DNA from 3 places in the Klebsiella variicola genome. Region 3 is predicted to be linked to each of the others. Evidence: predicted binding sites of a transcription regulator. Region 3 holds the regulator's gene; each other region holds the start of a gene.
What was found. The regulator PurR, encoded in region 3, represses purine synthesis genes. The targets are predictions, from matches to a motif close to CANGCAAACGTTTGCNTG.
Positions count from the first base shown of each region.

Region 1: tusA (sulfurtransferase TusA) is a predicted target of PurR. The motif match lies at 1,335-1,352, and genes of this name have one in related genera.
Region 2: SP68_RS24010 (NCS2 family permease) is a predicted target of PurR. The motif match lies at 1,329-1,346, and genes of this name have one in related genera.

Region 1 covers NZ_CP010523.2:305,334-308,612, forward strand. Annotated here, with positions in the region: gene SP68_RS01365 (DcrB family lipoprotein) at 1-465, opposite strand, end outside; gene SP68_RS01370 (7-cyano-7-deazaguanine/7-aminomethyl-7-deazaguanine transporter) at 539-1,204, opposite strand; gene tusA (sulfurtransferase TusA) at 1,411-1,656, shown strand; gene zntA (Zn(II)/Cd(II)/Pb(II) translocating P-type ATPase ZntA) at 2,456-3,279, opposite strand, start outside.
Region 2 covers NZ_CP010523.2:5,140,194-5,143,472, reverse strand. Annotated here, with positions in the region: gene soxR (redox-sensitive transcriptional activator SoxR) at 1-140, shown strand, start outside; gene SP68_RS24015 (glutathione S-transferase family protein) at 400-1,068, shown strand; gene SP68_RS24010 (NCS2 family permease) at 1,459-2,808, shown strand; gene SP68_RS24005 (Na+/H+ antiporter) at 2,956-3,279, shown strand, end outside.
Region 3 covers NZ_CP010523.2:2,388,807-2,392,085, reverse strand. Annotated here, with positions in the region: gene SP68_RS11225 (MFS transporter) at 1-141, opposite strand, end outside; gene cydH (cytochrome bd-I oxidase subunit CydH) at 309-401, opposite strand; gene purR (HTH-type transcriptional repressor PurR) at 694-1,719, shown strand; gene punR (DNA-binding transcriptional activator PunR) at 1,739-2,650, opposite strand; gene punC (purine nucleoside transporter PunC) at 2,763-3,279, shown strand, end outside.

The DNA.
Region 1 (3,279 bases), 2.1 Mb from region 3:
TTTGTCATCCACTTTGCCGAGGATCACTGAAGACCAGGCGGTCTGCCCCTTGGCAGAGATGATGCTGTCCAGCTGCTGCAGGGTATGGCCTTTCATCTCCAGCGATTTGTTGCTCACCACCTGCAGCTGCGGGTCGCGGCTACGCTGCTGATCTTCCAGTCGTTTCGCCAGTACCGCCAGATCTTCATTGGTGCTGTCGCCGACGATGACGATGACCGCTTTCTGGCCGGTAGCGTCAGAGTAGACGTGCATGTTGTTCGCCTGGGTACCCAGTTTGCCGCTCTGGTCGGCCATGCCCGCAGGCAGGGTGAAGCTCAGTTTGCCATCCAGCAGGCTGATTGCCTGGCCGCTGGCATTGCTCTCCGCTGCTGCGCCAACGGTTGGCGCTTTTGAATCGCTGTTATCGCAGGCGGCAAGCCCCATTACCAGCAGGCCAATACCGACATATTTAACCAAATTGCGCATTGACATCTTCCTTTCGATAAACGGCCACTAATGGCTCATCCGGCTATCTTAACACATCGGCCCGCGAGTACCTTTAACTCGGCTGTAATGCCGACAAATCAGATTTATCCGCCAGTCTTTTCAACAGCATATTTAACAGCACGCCGTACATCGGCAGGAAGAAAATAATGCTGATAAGCACTTTAAAGCTGTAGTCGACGAGGGCGATTTCCCCCCAGTGGGCGGCCATAAACGGGTCCGGGCTGCGCCAGAAAGCGATAAAGAAGAACGCGACGGTATCGCTGATGTTGCCGAACAGCGTCGAGGCGGTGGGGGCCAGCCACCAGTGGCGACTCTGCCGCAGGCGGTTGAAGACGTGGACGTCGAGGATCTGCCCCAGTGCATAGGCCATAAAGCTGGCGATGGCGATGCGCGCGACGAAGAGATTAAAGGTGCCCAGCGCGGCAAAGCCCTGCCACTCGCCCATGTAGAACAGCGCAGAGATGCCGTAAGAGATAACCAGCGCCGGGACCATCACCGCGAAAATGATGCGTCGCGCCAGCGGTGCGCCAAAAATGCGTACCGTCAGATCGGTGGCGAGAAAGATAAACGGAAAACTAAACGCGCCCCAGGTGGTATGGAAACCAAAAATGGAGATCGGCAGCTGAACCAGATAGTTGCTGGAGGTGATGACCAGCAGATGAAATAGCGAAAGCCAGACGAGCGCTTTTTTGCGCTGTACGGTAGTAAACGGATTCATATTGTGACCTTTTTATGCCCGTCATGCTTCAGGTGAATGAGCAATCGGCAGCGGAACGTTGGGGTGAGGGAACCCAATAAAAAACGGCTGCATGATACTGCGTTGTCGGCGTAATGCAATGGTTGTTTTTCGCGCAAACGTTAACCTGGCTTGCGTACTGGCGAACTGGGGGTAAACTAGGGCCGTTTTGTTAACGTGAGACTAAAATGAGCGAACTTTTCTCCACTCCTGACCATACCCTGGATGCCCTGGGGCTCCGCTGCCCGGAGCCGGTCATGATGGTGCGTAAAACCGTGCGGACGATGCCGGTCGGCGAGACGCTGCTGATTATTGCTGACGATCCGGCCACCACCCGCGATATCCCGGGATTCTGCCGCTTTATGGAGCATGAGCTGGTGGCCCAGGAAACCGAAGCCCTGCCGTACCGCTATCTGATCCGCAAAAGCCACTGAGCTTTTCCCGGATAGCGGCGCGTAGCGCCTTATCCGGGCTATCCGACGGTCCGGAACCGTAGCCCTGCTAAGCGCAGCGCGAGCAGGGAATACTCCGGATGGCGGCGCGTAGCGCCTTATCCGGGCTACCCGACGGTCCGGAATCGTAGCCCTGCTAAGCGTAGCGCGAGCAGGGAATATCCCGGATGGCGGCGCGTAGCGCCTTATCCGGGCTACCCGACGGTCCGGAATCGTAGCCCTGCTAAGCGCAGCGCGAGCAGGGAATATCCCGGATGGCGGCGCGTAGCGCCTTATCCGGGCTACCCGACGGTCCGGAATCGTAGCCCTGCTAAGCGCAGCGCGAGCAGGGAATACCCCGGATGGCGGCGCGTAGCGTCTTATCCGGGCTACCCGACGGTCCGGAACCGTAGCCCTGCTAAGCGCAGCGCGAGCAGGGAATATCCCGGATGGCGGCGCGTAGCGCCTTATCCGGGCTACCCGACGGTCCGGAATCGTAGCCCTGCTAAGCGCAGCGCGAGCAGGGAATACCCCGGATGGCGGCGCGTAGCGCCTTATCCGGGCTACCCGACGGTCCGGAATCGTAGCCCTGCTAAGCGTAGCGCGAGCAGGGAATATCCCGGATGGCGGCGCGTAGCGCCTTATCCGGGCTACCCGACGGTCTGGAACCGTAGCCCTGCTAAGCGCAGCGCGAGCAGGGAATACCCCGGATGGCGGCGCGTAGCGCCTTATCCGGGCTATCCGACGGTCCGGAACCGTAGCCCTGCTAAGCGTAGCGCGAGCAGGGAAGCCGGTATCTATGCTACAACTTCTTACGCAATAACCGCAGCGCGTTAGCCGTTACCAGCACAGTGGCGCCGGTATCCGCCAGCACCGCCAGCCACAGGCCGGTCAGGCCGAGCAGGGTGGTGACGAGGAAAATCCCCTTCAGCCCTAAGGCAATCGCGATGTTCTGGCGAATATTGGCATGGGTGGCGCGCGCCAGGGAAATCATCTGCGCCAGGCCGGTCAGACGGTTATGGGTCAGCGCGGCGTCGGCCGTCTCCAGCGCCACATCGGTGCCGCTGCCCATGGCGATGCCGATGGTGGCCGCTTTCATCGCCGGGGCGTCGTTGATGCCGTCCCCGATCATCGCCAGCGGCGCATCGGCATTCAGCGCCATGACGGCTTTCACTTTGTCCGCCGGCAGCAGACCGGCGCGGAATTCCAGCCCCAGTTCGCTGGCGATGGCTGCCGCGGCGCGCGGGTTATCTCCGGTAAGGATCACCCCTTGAACCCCCAACTGATGCAAGGCATCCACCGCCTGACGCGCGTCGTCGCGCAGGGTGTCGCGCAGCGCCAGAATACCGAGCAGCGTCTCGCCGCGCATCACCAGCACTACCGTTTGCCCGGCGCTTTCCAGCTGCTGGATCTGCGCCTCATGTTCTGCCGGGGCGGCTTTGCTGGCGGCGCAGATCAAGATGCGGCTGCCGTTCACCTCGGCTTCGATGCCAGAGCCCGCCAGCGCCCGCTGGCCGCTGGCAAGCGGAATACTCAGCTGACGCCGCTGTGCTTCACGGACGATGGCCTGCGCCAGCGGGTGGCTGGAGCCTTGCTCCACCGCCGCCGCCAGCGCCAGCAGCGCGT
Region 2 (3,279 bases), 2.8 Mb from region 3:
ATACCCTGACGGCGTTGCGCGACCAGCTCGACGGCTGTATCGGCTGCGGCTGTTTATCACGGCGCGACTGCCCGCTGCGCAACCCGGGCGATAAGCTGGGGGAAGAGGGGACCGGCGCCCGGCTGCTGGAAGAGGAATAATAAAACTAAAGCGCCACAACTGGGCGCTTTAGTTGTTTTCCGGTCTTTGTCTTTCGCATTATCTCGCTGGTTCACGAGAGGGTTTCCCCCGACATCGACGTCCCTCAGTATTGCGCAATCTGTTGATGGAGGTTCCGGTTTGCGTCGACACTTTAACTATGGCAGCTGCCGTCATTTTTTCCTCACTATTTTGCCGAAATTTTCCCGGCAATGAGCGCCTGTTCCTATAGTTAATTTGAACAAACCACGGGAGAGGCCCATGCTGACGGTACACCATCTTAATCAATCACGATCGCAACGCGTACTGTGGGCACTGGAAGAGCTGCAGCTGCCTTATCAGATAGTCCGCTATCAGCGGGAAAAGTCGATGCTGGCGCCGGCGGCGCTGAAGAAAGTCCATCCGTTGGGGAAATCGCCGGTGCTGGAAGACAACGGCTATGTGCTGGCGGAGTCCGGGGCCATTCTCGAGTATTTGCAGGAGACCTGGGACAGCGGCGGGCTGCTGAAGCCGCAGGCGATAGAGGACAAACTGCAGTACCGCTTCTGGCTGCACTATGCCGAAGGCTCGCTGATGCCGCTGCTGTTAATGAAGCTGGTGTTCGCCAGCCTGGGTAAACCCCCTGTGCCCTTTGGCGTCCGCTCGCTGGGCGCCCTGCTGGGCAAGGGCATTCAGAAAGCGTGGCTGGATCCCCAGCTGGCCACCCATGCGCGGTTTATTGACGACCATCTTGCCACGCGGCCATGGTTTGCCGGCGAGCGTCTAAGTATGGCCGATATCCAGATGAGCTTCCCGGTGATGGCGCTGTTGGCGCGCGGTGGCGTGCATGACCTTGTCCATATTGAGGCCTGGCGACAGCGGGTGGAGCAGCGTCCGGCCTGGCAGCGGGCCATCGAGCGCGGCGGTCCCTTCACCTTACCCGGCGCCTGAGGTATCAGCGGATCCGATGACGCCGACAAATGAAAGCAACTCACTAAAAATTTGTTAGCGGATTGCGCATAGACGATAACGTTTGCGCATCGTCTGGTTATTTTCTGCTCGTCATAAGCGAAATTTAGCGAAATACGATAAACATCGGTTGAAAAGGGTTATCTAAAGGCCGGATAATCGTTTGCCTTTCTGTTTTGCTCCCTCTTTTTTCTGCTATCCAGGGGGAGGAGATAAGGTTGACACACCGTAGTGTATGCGCGGAGTTAAACGTTTGCTTTTTTGCAGCCCCCCTGGCGCTGCGATTCGGTACAAGGAGATCGCGTTTAACTGGCAGTGGAGGGTCCACCACGCATATCAACGAACAATAAAAATTTTCAGGGGAAGTTTTCTATGTCTACGCCTTCAGCGCGTACCGGCGGTTCATTAGACGCCTGGTTTAAAATTTCGGCGCGCGGTAGCACCGTGCGTCAGGAGATTGTTGCAGGTCTTACTACCTTTCTGGCGATGGTTTACTCCGTCATCGTGGTGCCGGGCATGCTCGGTAAAGCGGGCTTCCCGCCGGCCGCGGTGTTTGTCTCGACCTGTCTGGTGGCGGGCGTTGGCTCGCTGGTGATGGGGTTATGGGCAAATCTGCCGATGGCTATCGGCTGCGCCATTTCGTTGACCGCCTTCACCGCCTTTAGCCTGGTGCTGGGGCAGCAGATCAGTATTCCGGTGGCCCTCGGCGCAGTATTCCTGATGGGTGTCCTGTTCACGGTGATTTCCGCGACCGGCATCCGCAGCTGGATCTTGCGCAACCTGCCGCAGGGCGTGGCGCATGGTACCGGGATCGGGATTGGCCTGTTCCTGCTGCTGATCGCCGCCAACGGCGTTGGTCTGGTGATCAAAAATCCGCTGGACGGTCTGCCGGTGGCGCTGGGCAAATTTGCCAGCTTCCCGGTGGTGATGTCGCTGATTGGCCTCGCGGTGATCATTGGTCTGGAAAAAATGAAGGTGCCGGGCGGTATTCTGCTGACCATTATTGGCGTGTCGATTGTGGGCCTGATTTTCGATCCGAACGTCCATTTCTCCGGTATTTTCGCCATGCCATCCCTGAGCGATGATAAAGGCAACTCGCTGATCGGCAGCCTCGACATCATCGGCGCGCTGAACCCGGTCGTGCTGCCCAGCGTGCTGGCGCTGGTGATGACGGCGGTCTTTGACGCCACCGGTACTATCCGCGCGGTGGCCGGCCAGGCAAACCTGCTGGACAAAGACGGACAGATCATCAACGGCGGTAAAGCGTTGACCACCGACTCCCTGAGCAGCGTCTTCTCCGGTTTAGTTGGCGCGGCGCCAGCGGCAGTGTATATCGAATCGGCGGCGGGTACCGCGGCTGGCGGTAAAACCGGTCTGACCGCGGTGACGGTCGGTGTCCTGTTCCTGCTGATCCTGTTCCTCTCCCCGCTCTCTTATCTGGTACCGGCCTACGCGACCGCGCCGGCGCTGATGTACGTCGGCCTGCTGATGCTGAGCAACGTGGCAAAAATCGATTTCAACGACTTCGTTGACGCGATGGCTGGCCTGATCACCGCGGTGTTTATCGTGCTGACCTGTAACATCGTGACCGGCATCATGATCGGTTTCGCTACCCTGGTGATTGGCCGTCTGGTCTCCGGCGAGTGGCGCAAGCTGAACCTCGGTACGGTAATTATCGCCGTGGCGCTGGTGGCGTTTTACGCGGGCGGTTGGGCGATTTAAACCCTTCGTGCTCCTCACGGGCGGCTCAGGCCGCCCGTTTTATTTTTAAGCCACATCCTGTTTCCATTTGCGTTAATCTGGGTAGCGTATGATTCACAGGCACGACGCCTCACAGGTATAAAAGAAAACGCAGCAAACAGGGAACACATGGAAATATTCTTTACCATCCTCATCATGACCCTCGTGGTCTCACTGTCCGGGGTAGTGACGCGTGTACTGCCCTTTCAGGTTCCACTCCCACTGATGCAAATCGCCATTGGCGCGCTTCTGGCATGGCCGACCTTCGGTTTGCACGTTGAATTTGATCCAGAGCTGTTTCTGGTCCTGTTTATCCCGCCGCTGCTGTTCGCCGACGGCTGGAAAACGCCGACCCGTGAGTTTATTGAACACGGGCGGGAGATCCTTGGTCTGGCGCTGGCGCTGGTGGTCGTGACGGTGGTCGGCATCGGCTTTCTGATCTACTGGATTGTG
Region 3 (3,279 bases):
ACTGATCAGCATTCCCGCCACTGGGATTGAGACGTCCACACCTTTCGCAATCACCGGCAGCAATCCCATTGGGGAGAACTCGGTGGTACCGATGCCAAAGGCGCCGATCGCCAGCGCAAGTAAAGGAAAGTTGATTTTCATTCAATGACTCCATCAGACCGTCAGAGAGGACGGCGTAACATCAGAAGTCAAAAGCATGACATCAATCACAAAAAAACAAAAGTGAACGAAATGACAAAAGATTTTTGCAGAATTGATAATAATGGCGGGATACGGGGAGGAGGCCGCGCTCCTCCCTCACTGGAACATTAGTGCAGTATGGCGGTCAGGCTGAAAGCAACGATCACGCCGAGGGCAATAACCGTGGTGATCAGCGAAAACTTTAAATTGGTATCCATCATTTTTCCCTCTTGTTATCCCCACACCAAAAGTGAGCTTGCTCATTTTTGCACAAAAAATCGCAAAAATCTTCCGGGATTTAGGGCGATGCACATTTTTGCTCTTCCACTTTGCCCCAAGATCGGACAAAATCCCACGCTAATTTAAAAGCGTATCGGCCATTGACCCCTTCCTGTCGTTCTGTGTCGTTTTCCCGACGTGATGCAATGTTGAAAATTGTATTCAGGGTGTGTGTAGGCAAACGTTTACGTATCGATGATCAGGCGATCAGGTCAAGGCATGGAGTGAGATGTAATGGCAACTATTAAAGATGTAGCGAAGCGCGCAAACGTTTCCACTACAACTGTATCACATGTAATTAACAAAACCCGTTTCGTTGCCGAAGAGACGCGCAATGCGGTGTGGGCGGCGATCAAAGAGCTGCACTACTCGCCGAGCGCCGTGGCCCGCAGCCTGAAAGTCAATCATACAAAATCGATTGGTCTGCTGGCGACCAGTAGCGAAGCCGCCTATTTTGCTGAAATTATTGAGTCTGTTGAAAAGAGCTGCTTCCAGAAGGGCTACACCCTGATCCTCGGCAACGCATGGAACGATCCGGAAAAACAGCGCGCCTATTTGTCGATGATGGCGCAGAAGCGTGTCGACGGTCTGCTGGTGATGTGTTCCGAATATCCGGATTCGGTATTGAGCATGCTGGAAGAGTATCGCCATATCCCGATGGTGGTGATGGACTGGGGCGAAGCAAAAGCCGACTTCACCGATGCGGTGATCGATAACGCCTTCCAGGGCGGCTATATCGCCGGACGCTACCTGATTGAACGTGGCCATCGTGAAATCGGCGTGATCCCGGGTCCGCTGGAGCGCAACACCGGCGCAGGCCGCCTGGCCGGCTTTATGCAGGCAATGAAAGAGGCGCATATCAGCGTGCCGGAAAACTGGATTGTGCAGGGCGACTTCGAGCCGGAGTCCGGCTACCGCGCTATGCAGCAGATCTTAAGCCAGCAGCACCGTCCGACGGCGGTGTTCTGCGGCGGCGATATCATGGCGATGGGCGCTATCTGCGCGGCGGATGAAATGGGGCTGCGGGTGCCGCAGGACATTTCGCTGATCGGTTATGATAATGTGCGTAACGCCCGCTATTTCAGCCCGGCGTTAACCACTATTCATCAGCCGAAAGATTCCCTGGGCGAAGCCGCATTTAACATGCTGTTGGATCGTATCGTTAATAAGCGTGAAGAGTCGCAGTCTATCGAAGTTCATCCTCGTCTGGTCGAACGCCGCTCCGTGGCGGATGGCCCGTTTGTCGATTATCGTCGGTAAGGCATCTGGCGGGCGCGGATCACTCCGGCGCCCGCAGCCATTCCCGATTCAGCGTGTCGCTGTCCCCCAGATAGTCGAGCATCCAGTTCAGCGCCGGTGAGGCATCACTCTGCTGCCAGGTCAGACAGCAGGCGGCATCCGGGAACGGATTCTCCAGCGCCAGCGCGGTCCACACGCCGCGATCTACCCATGGTCGGGCGAAATGGCTCGGCACCATGCCGACGCAGAGGCCCGCCGACAGACAGGTGGCCGACGATTCCCAGTCGGGGACCACCACCCTCTTCTGGTTATCCAGCAGCCAGGTTGTTCGTTTGGGCAGTGAACGTGACGTATCCTCCCGCACCAGCGACGGCCAGTTACGCAGGACATCATCGCTCAGGGGTCCCTCCATCTTCGCCAGCGGGTGATCGCTCGCCACCACGCAGTCCCAGCTCAGCATCCCCATATCGCGAAACGCATAGCGGCCCCCGACCGGAATAGATCGCGTTGCGCCAATCGCCAGTTCTACACGGCCGTCGGCCAGCGCATCCCATACGCCGTTGAACACTTCCTGGAAAACGATGAGCTCGACGTCGGGAAAATGGCGATAGAAATCGACGATCATCTGGCGCATCCGCGCCGGTTTCACAATATCATCCACCGCGATCGACAGCTGCCCGCGCCAGCCGTTGGCGATTTGCTGGCACTGCTGGCGGGTGATCTGCATTTTTTTGATAACAGAGCGCCCTTCCTGTAAGAACCAGACCCCTGCGGGCGTCAGCTCCACATCACGATGGCGGCGCTCAAACAAGGGAACGGCCAGCCACTCTTCAAGCTGACGCACGGTATAGCTGATGGCGGAGGGCACCCGGTGCAGCTCCTGCGCGGCCGCGCTGAAGCTGCCGTTGCGGGCCACGGCATCAACCACTTCCAGAGAGTATTCAGACCACATTTTCTGCCTGCAAAATTTTTGAATGCATGTGACAAATATTAGCGTTTCACAAGCCACAATGCACTCCCTACACTCTGCGGCATCGTACCTGTACTCCAAAAATGAGAACGTTATGTCACAACCTGGGAAAGGATTTTTAGTCTGGCTGGCCGGCCTGAGCGTGCTGGGCTTTCTGGCCACCGATATGTACCTGCCGGCGTTTGCCGCCATGCAGCAGGATCTCAATACCTCCGCTGCCTCCATCAGCGCCAGCCTGAGCCTGTTCCTCGCCGGCTTCGCGCTGGGGCAGCTGTTCTGGGGGCCGCTGTCGGACCGCTATGGGCGCAAACCGGTGCTGTTGAGCGGCCTGGCAATTTTCGCGGCCGGCTGTCTGGGGATGCTGTGGGTGCACAACGCTACCCTGATGCTGGCGCTGCGCTTTTTGCAGGCGATTGGCGTCTGTGCCGCGGCCGTTACCTGGCAGGCGATGGTCACCGATTACTATCCTGCCCAGCGCACGAACCGCATCTTCGCCACCATTATGCCGCTGGTAGGACTGTCGCCAGCGCTGGCCCCGCTGCTGGGTAGCTGGCTACTGGTGCACTTCGAGTGGCAAGCCATCTTCGCCACCCTGTTTGCCATTACTCTGC